One region of the Thermanaerosceptrum fracticalcis genome, then DNA from elsewhere that is predicted to be linked to it. Evidence: riboswitches for the same ligand, from Rfam matches in the RefSeq annotation. Region 1 holds a riboswitch; the other holds the start of a gene.

Region 1 (4,419 bases):
TCAGCCAGGATCTGGGCTCCCGTTCCATAGTCCCTGAGGTCCGCTGGGAAACCCAGGACTTCGTTAGCCTGTACCGTATCCATCCCTTCATCCTGGAGTTGATAGGCTCTCAGTTTATTGATCAGTCCTATCCCCCTGCCTTCCTGCCTCATGTATAAGAGCACCCCTTGACCTGCCTTTTCAATGGCTGACAGGGCTGCACCCAACTGATCACCGCAATCGCAGCGCAGGGAACCCAATGCATCTCCTGTGAGACATTCAGAATGGACTCGGACCAAAACCGGCTCCTCCCCCGCTACTTCCCCCTTCACCAGGGCCAGGTGAGCCTCTCCGTCCAGAGTACTTATATAGGCATGGGCTTTAAACTGGCCATATTTGGTGGGCATGTTTACTACCGTAATCTTTTCAATTAACTTTTCCTTCCGTCTCCTGTACTGGATAAGATCTGCTATGGTGATAACCTTTAAATTGTGGGTACGGGCAAAACTCATCAACTGGGGAACACGGGCCATGGTCCCGTCCTCATTCATAATCTCACAGATCACCCCTGCCGGATAAAGCCCTGCCAGTTTAGCCAAATCAACGGAGGCTTCCGTATGTCCTGCCCGTTTCAGCACCCCTCCCTCTTTATAACGAAGGGGGAAAATATGACCGGGCCGGCGCAAGTCCTGGGGCTTACAGGATGGATCCAGGACTTTTTTAATGGTATGAGCCCTTTCAAAAGCGGAAATCCCCGTAGTAGTATCAATAGCATCAATGGACACGGTAAAGGCGGTGCCCAAATTGTCACTGTTATTCCTCACCATTGGGGTAATTTCCAGTTCGTCCAGGCGCTCCCCGATGATGGGCAGGCAAATGAGTCCCCGCCCATAGGTGGCCATAAAATTAACAGCTTCCGGCGTAGCCCACTGGGCAGCCATGACCAGGTCACCCTCGTTTTCCCTGTCCTCATCATCCACGACAATAATCATTTTGCCTGCTTTAATGTCAAGAAGAGCTTCTTCAATGGTATTAAAGATGACCTCTTTCTCCATATTTATCACCTCATAGTGTTATATGAACCCTTGTTCCGCCAGGAAAGAGAGACTGATGCCCCCTGGGTGACTATTCTGTTCCTCTTTTTCTTTCATCGTCAGCTTTTCCAGGTACTTAGCAATGATATCCACCTCTAAATTAACCTTGTCCCCCACCTTTTTAAAACCCAGGGTCGTAATGCCTCTGGTATGGGGAATCAAGGAAACTGTGAAGGCTTTAGTATTTACCTCCACAATAGTCAGACTGATACCGTCAATGGCTATAGACCCTTTGGGCACCATGTATTTCCCAAGAGGGGAAGGATAGTTTATTTCGGTAACAATGGCAATATCATGTTTGCTTTGCCGAGTAATGGTGCCCACCCCATCCACATGGCCGCTGACCAGGTGACCCCCCAAACGATCACTTAAGCGGAGGGCCCGTTCCAGGTTGACTTTTTCCCCGGGTTCTAAATCCCCCAGGTTCGTCTTCGCCAGTGTTTCAGCCATGGCTTCCGCGGTGAAAGTGGCTGAATCAAAAGCAACCACAGTAAGACAAATCCCATTCACGGCAATGCTGTCGCCCAGTTTCACATCAGATACAATGAATGGAGCATGGAAACGGATTTTGGCCGAATTTGCTCCCTTGACAATAGACTGGACTGTACCCAATTCTTCGATAATTCCTGTAAACACACTCTATCCCTCCTTTCCTTTTGGGTATCCTGTTACCAATAAATCTGTTCCCAGGTGCTCCACCACTACATCAATAAGTTCAGTGACATCTCTTAAAGAAGAAATGCCCTCTCCGCCAAAGGAGCCTGGAGCTTTTGTCCCTCCTATTATTTTCGGTGCGAGAAAACAATAGAATTTGTCCACCAGGTTTTCCCGCAGAAAACTCCCGTTGAGCCTGCCTCCCCCTTCTACTAAGACACTGGTTATTTCCATATCGCCAAGCATCTTAAGTAAAGAAGGTAAATGGACCTCCTTCCCTTCATTTACTACTAAAACAGGTGCATTCTTCTCAATCCGGCTTATCTTCTCAGCAGTGGCCTGAGCTGTTGTGGCAATTATCGTAGGGGCAGGCGAATGTAGATTTAGGACACGTGCCCCTTCATCAATGGAAAGCTTGCTATCCACAATAATGCGGATAGGGTCACGCCCTTCCTGATCAGGGAGACGGCAGGTCAAACTGGGGTCATCAGCCATCACCGTACCAATTCCCACCAAAATGGCATCATAGATGTTGCGGAGCCAGTGCCCCCGCAGCCTGGCTTCTTGCCCCGTAATCCACCGGGATTCTCCCCTTTCTGTAGCAATCTTGCCATCGAGGGAAGTGGCGGTTTTTAAGGCTACAAAGGGCAATTTTGTCCGGATATACTTTAAGAAAACCTCATTTACCTTACGTGCTTCATCTTCCAGAAGCCCTTCCTGCACCTCAATACCATGAGCCTTTAACCTGGCAATACCCTTACCGCTGACCAGGGGGTTAGGGTCCCGCAGGGCTACAAAGACCCGTTTAATCCCCGCCCTGATAATGGCTTCTGTACACGGCGGGGTCCGTCCCAAGTGGTTGCAAGGTTCTAAAGTGACATAAAGATCGGCCCCATAAGCTCTTTCCCCTGCTTCATTTAAGGCATGAACTTCAGCATGGGGTGTACCCGCTTTTTGGTGATAGCCTGTCCCCACGATGTTGCCATCTTTCACTACCACAGCCCCTACCATGGGGTTGGGGCTTGTACGCCCCTGGGCCTTTCGGGCCAGTTCCAGGGCCATTTTCATATAACCAACATCCATACCGGACCTCCTGTACATATGTAGAAAAAATAAATCCCGAGGGATAGTTTTCCCCCGGGAATAGAATAAACACGCAAAACAATAAGCCTAAATAGACCCTTTTACCCTTCTCCCATCCAGACTTTAACTGTCGGCCCCGGAATCTCACCGGAGTCCTGCCTTGCGGCTCGCGGGCTGCCACCTTGCTGTGGATTACCGCCGGTACGGAATTACACCTGTCCCCGAAGGAAATATGAACTTGTCATTTCAAATATATAACATGTAGAAGAAAAATGCAACTTACATTATTTTGTAGTATCACACCCGAACCAAACTTTACATAAAAGTTTGATCGCCGGTTCAATATGCTCCCTGGAAATCCCGCCATAGGAAAGCAAGATGAGAGGATAGTGAAGATCTGTACTATTCATAAAGTAATGGGAGATGGGAATTACCTTCACCCCTGCTTGCTCAGCCCGCCCCACAATCTCCTCTGAACTTAAGTGAGTTTTTACGGCCAGCAAAATATGCAGTCCCGTTTCTTTACCCAGGATATTTACCCGGTTACCCATTATCTTGTTGATGACATCAATTAACAATTGATTCTTCTTAGCGTAAATCTTTCTTAATTTACGGATGTGCTTTTCCAGAAGGCCGTCTTTCATAAATAAGGAGAGGGCTATTTGTTCTATTTTAGAAGAAGTTTGGTTATACTGGCTGATTTCTCCTTTAAACCGCTCTAAGAGGTCCTGAGGCAAAACCATATAGCTTATTCTTAAAGAAGGCAAGAGAATCTTGGAAAAGGTCCCCAGGTAGACAACGTTGGCCCCGTTATTCAAGCCCTGCAGGGAGGGGATAGGCCTGCCGAAATACCTCAATTCGCTGTCATAATCATCCTCAATAATAATCCCCTGATTAACATGAGCCCAATTTAAAAGTTGGATTCTTTTGTTGATAGACATGGTAGAGCCCATGGGGAACTGGTGGGAGGGGCTTACATAGACAATTTTTGTCCCGCTTTCCGAGAGACACTTTACATCAAGCCCGTCATTTTCCAGTCTTATGGGTATGATCTTGAAATTATGGTCTCTAAAGACCCGCTGCCCCTTCTTAAAACCGGGCTCTTCAAAGCCAACAGAATCATAGCCGGGTTTTAAAATAGCACATAAGATGTTCAGTAAACTTTGCACCCCTGCTCCGACCACAATTTGTTCGGGACTGCAGATAACACCCCTTGACTGGTGAATGTATTTAGCAATTTCTTTGCGTAGTTCATATTCTCCCTGGTAAGAACCGTAGGACAGGAAACGTTCACTGCTTTTTAGAGCCTTGTTGATATATTTTTTCCAGAGGGAAAAATCAAAACCTTCCCGGTCAACATAATCGCTGCGGAAATCATAGAAAGTAGCGTGTTCCATCTTTTCTTGCTCCATGTTGCCCGGTGAAATACTTGGGAGTTTTAATTTCGCAAACTCATTGATGGCAATAGTACTGACAAAATAACCAACTTTGGGTTCGCTTTTGATATACCCCTCCACTAAAAGCTGGTGATAGGTAGACTCAATGGTCGTCCTGCTCATGTTTAACCCAGCAGCCAGCTGTCTGATAGAAGGCAGTTTGGTGTTGGGTT
Region 2 (4,419 bases), 1.5 Mb from region 1:
CTTCGGCGTTGATGATGTGTGACGTTAGGGCACGCCCACCCATTAACTGGTACTTCTCCGGCACCGTTTCTTTTTTGATAGAGAGGTCAGACATGTTTACCCTTAGAATATACACAATATACACCCCCATAAAATATTTTGGTAAAGAAAAAAGATGTCCCTCTCACAGACATCTCTTCCTTTGCGCACCGGCAGGCCAGGGAATTGCTCCCCTGACCCAACGCTCAGCCTTTCCCCGGGGGACAGGATGAGTCGGAAGCAATATGCTCTTATCTTCTAAACAGTTGCAAAATTCGTGCCAATGGTCGTATCAGGGTTGGAAAGGGCAAATTGCTTCAAAACAGAGCAGCAAAAACAACGGATTGTGTCAGAATGGAACAGGGGTATTTAAGAATTTTTCTGTAAAATTGGCATAAGATAAGCCCTGTTGAGATAGGATTTTGCTACGGGAATGGAGAAGTATATTAAGATAACTACTCATGGATGAGGAGCCTGATATGATAAAGAAAATACTTCTTGTTTTATTGACAATAGGAGCTATTTTTTACTGGGGAGCCGACCTAGTGGCCATTCTGGCCACAGGCAATATGACAGCTCTCAAGGAGCTGATTCTGCGCGGCGGGTACCTGGCGCCCCTCATATCTTTCGCCCTGATCATTATACAGGCCTTTATCTCACCCTTGCCCTCGGTGATGATTTTCATAGCCAACGGCATCATTTTCGGGAGCTGGGGGGGGTTTCTCATCTCCTGGGTGGGGTCTTTGTGCAGTGCTGTGGTATGTTTCGGGCTAATCCGCTATCTTGGGCTTAATATTACAGCCCCGCCGCGGATATTAGCGTCAATGATCAAATTAATCGAAGAATACCAGGATCAGGCTGTCTTTGTGGCCCGGGTCTTGCCTTTTGTTCCCTTTGACCTGGCCAGCTACGCTTTTGCCTTAACCCATGTAAGGTTGAAAACTTTCCTGGTGGGAACTGCTTTGGGTCAAACTCCCGCTATCCTCTTTTATTCCCTCTGGGGGAGGGAGCAGTATGCCTGGTACATTAACCTGGGAGGAATACTGGTCTGGGTGGCCGTCATTTCGGTAATTTATTATGTGTGGCAGAAAATGAGAAAGAAAAAAGAGAAAATGGAGAATGTCACCTAAAGATAAAAGGCACCCTGGTGGGTGCCTTAAGTTTCCAACAAATATGCGGAAGTCGGAAATCAGAGGTTGGAAGTCGAAGCAGCATAGCTTTATCTTTCATCATGTTCTTTTAGCCAGCTCAGGATATCGGCAAAGGAGGAAAAAGGAATCACCGGGAGATTCTCTTTTTGGCAGTAGTTCAGCAAACGGCCTTTGGCGAAAATAAGGTCGGCAGCCTGGCAGCCGCACATATCGGAGTAGCCGTCACCGATATAAACTACCTCTGCGGCATCTTCTTTTAGCCGGGATACCAGTTCTTTTTTACAGGTCCCGCATTTATTGCATTCTGTCAATTGAAAAGGGCTGTCAATATCATATTGATTATCCCTTATGACAAGGCGGTTGGAGAAACAGGGGAGATGGCTTAGCCCGGCTTTTCCCAGGATAATGGATAGATTGAAATCGTACCCGTCACTGATGATGAAAAGTTTTTCTCCGCGGCTTTCCACATACCCGACAAAATCGCGGAAAGTCTCATCAATGGGTATGTTGGCGAGAAAAGAGGCCAGTTCCTCTATGGTCACATTAAACAGGCGAAAGATTTCCCGGGCACAGCTCTGGGTGGTCAGTTCTCCTTTTTCCCAGCGGTGAAGGCTTTCCTGCCAACCCTCGCCGGCAAAAGCTTTGGTCATAGCATCACAGGTATCCTCAAGGGTGATGGTCCCATCAAAATCAACGAAGAAGACACGTTTCATAAATACCCCGCAATTTTAGTTGTTAGTTGGTAGTTGATAGTTGTTAGTTGTTAGTTGAAGGTCGCAGTTCACAGTTGGCAGCTGGCAGATATTAGGACCGGTGACCCATGACCTGTGACCAGTTTTTTAACTGGACTCCGGACACTGGTCTCTGGTCACCCAAATTTGATGTCGGACCTCGGAAGTCGGAATTCGGAAGTTGGAAAGGGTCGTTATTATTTTAACAGAAGTAAGCCCTAAAAGGGAATTGTCAAATAGTTAAAGATCAATATAATATTAATTAAGGACAAAAGAAAAGCAAACTCCTTCGGGGAAGGTGAAATTCCTTACCGGCGGTAAAGCCCGCGAGCCGTATGGTTGATCTGGTGTAATTCCAGGGCCGACAGTACAGTCTGGATGGGAGAAGGAGATAAACAGCATGCTGAAATAGTATTGCTGTTGGTTATTGCCTTTTTCTCCCGGAGGTTAACCCCTTCGGGATTTTTGTTTGGAGTTTGCCGGTAGTCCGAATAATCATTTACAAAGGAGATGTTTACCTATGTCGACAAAACAAATGGTACGTTTGGCTCTGCTGGCTGGTTTTGGGGTTCTCTTAATGTACGCCGTTGCTTTTCCTTTGCCTTTCTTTCCCGAATTTCTTACTTATGACCCAGGCGACATTCCTGCCCTTATCGCCGCTTTTGCAGTAGGTCCCTGGGCGGGAGTTCTGGTGCAGCTGTTGAAAAACGTCATTACCTTTTTGATTGGCGGTTCCAAGGCGGGAATCATCGGTGTCACTGCCAATTTCATTGCCGGGGGTACTATGGCTTTGGTGGCAGGTTTAGTATACTCCCTGAAGAAAACCAGAGGAATGGCGGTGATAGGTCTTTTGGCCGGCGTTGTGACAACTACTCTGGTCATGGGTGCGGTCAACTATTTCTGGTTATTGCCGCTCTGGGGTGTGCCGGCCAATCAGGTACTGCCCATGCTAACCGGCGCCGTCTTACCTTTTAATGCTGTGAAGTTTTCTCTTTCTTCGGTTGTTACCTTTGCCCTCTATAAAAAGGTCAAGAGTATCATAGAGGTAGAAAAGTATGATCCCGTTGTGGAAAATAAACAGTAAAAGTCTTGAAAAATTATCCTGGCTGTAGAACTGGAAGATGTGGAAATTCTCATTTATCAATAACATTTGGAGCCTACCTAGCTGGTAGGCTCCTTAAATTTTTTTATTTGTTTTTATATACCTCTAAAGCAGCAGCAATACCGGCACCGGGCTCTACGGTTTTACCCTGGTAGACAAAGGCTGCTTCTAAGGCCGTAAGGAGTGTCAGGACATTTTTCTCTGTAGAGTTATGGCCCATGAGGCCGAAACGCCAAACTTTTCCTTTGCCTTCTCCTAATCCGCCGCCGATCTCGATGTTATACTTGTTGAGGAGGAACTTCCTGGTTGACGCATCTTCCACGCCTTCAGGTATCCAGGCTGTAGTGAGAGAGGGCAATTGACGGCCTTCCTGGGCGTATAGCTTAAAGCCCATGGCCTTTAAGCCGGCTTTTAAGGCCTCAGCATTTAGTTTATGCCGGGCGAAACGGGCTTCCAGGCCTTCCTCATAAATCACACGCAAACATTCCCGGAGAGCATAACCCATGGAAATAGGCGCAGTATGGTGGTAGAAGCGCTCCTGGCCCCAGTAATTCTGAATCATGGTGAGGTCCAGGTACCAGCTTTGTACTTTGTTTTTCCGCTTATTTATAACAGCCCGGGCTTTCTCGTTAAAAGTAACGGGGGCCAGACCGGGCGGGCAGCTCAGGCATTTCTGGGTGCCGCTGTAAGCCGCGTCAATCCCCCATTCGTCAATTTTAACTTCCACACCGCCTAAGGAAGTGACACAGTCTACCACCAGGAGGCAGTCCGCTTCTTTACAAATAGCGGAAATTTCCTCCAGGGGCTGGAGAATACCCGTGGATGTTTCAGCATGAACAATAGCAACCAGCTTGGGTTTCACGGACTCTACGGCTTTTTTCACTTCGGCGGCCTCAATGATTTGGCCCCAGGGTGCGTTGACTACTGTTACTTCTGCCCCGGCCCTTTGCGCCACATCCACCATGCGCTGGCCAAAGACGCCGTTTACACATACCACTACTTTGTCACCCGGCTCCACCAGGTTGACAAAAACCGTTTCCATACCGGCGCTGCCCGTACCGGACATAGCCATGGTCAGTTCGTTTTTAGTCTGAAACACATAGCGTAAGAGGGACATATTGTCATTCATGATCTGTAAAAATTCCGGGTCCAAATGTCCCACCAGAGGTGCAGCCATGGCCCGCAGAACGCGGGGGTCGGCATTACTGGGCCCGGGACCTAACAACAGGCGTTCACTGGGTTTGAGTTCTGCATAATCATTACACATATCCTTTCATCCTTTCATCATAAAATTCCAATAAAATATTTAGACAAAAAATGTGAGTTCCCTGCTTTGAACAAAAAGAAAAATAAAATCCCCAAGGCTCTTTAATCATAGTATAATTGAATTACCAGATTTTATATATTGTGGGGAGGT

The links. Region 1 has a riboswitch for FMN ahead of ribD (bifunctional diaminohydroxyphosphoribosylaminopyrimidine deaminase/5-amino-6-(5-phosphoribosylamino)uracil reductase RibD). Riboswitches for the same ligand answer to the same signal wherever they lie in the genome.
Region 2: another riboswitch for FMN. It lies ahead of BR63_RS07025 (ECF transporter S component); the one in region 1 lies ahead of ribD (bifunctional diaminohydroxyphosphoribosylaminopyrimidine deaminase/5-amino-6-(5-phosphoribosylamino)uracil reductase RibD).

The regions. Positions count from the first base shown of each region.
Region 1 is NZ_CP045798.1:2,804,943-2,809,361, reverse strand. It holds gene BR63_RS14270 (bifunctional 3,4-dihydroxy-2-butanone-4-phosphate synthase/GTP cyclohydrolase II) at 1-1,034, opposite strand, end outside; gene BR63_RS14265 (riboflavin synthase) at 1,053-1,709, opposite strand; gene ribD (bifunctional diaminohydroxyphosphoribosylaminopyrimidine deaminase/5-amino-6-(5-phosphoribosylamino)uracil reductase RibD) at 1,713-2,810, opposite strand; FMN riboswitch at 2,911-3,043, opposite strand; gene pdxR (MocR-like pyridoxine biosynthesis transcription factor PdxR) at 3,095-4,419, opposite strand, start outside.
Region 2 is NZ_CP045798.1:1,323,852-1,328,270, reverse strand. It holds gene BR63_RS07040 (aldehyde ferredoxin oxidoreductase family protein) at 1-115, opposite strand, end outside; gene BR63_RS07035 (TVP38/TMEM64 family protein) at 498-1,148, shown strand; gene BR63_RS07030 (MtnX-like HAD-IB family phosphatase) at 1,238-1,882, opposite strand; FMN riboswitch at 2,182-2,294, shown strand; gene BR63_RS07025 (ECF transporter S component) at 2,421-2,984, shown strand; gene BR63_RS07020 (pyridoxal-phosphate-dependent aminotransferase family protein) at 3,088-4,269, opposite strand.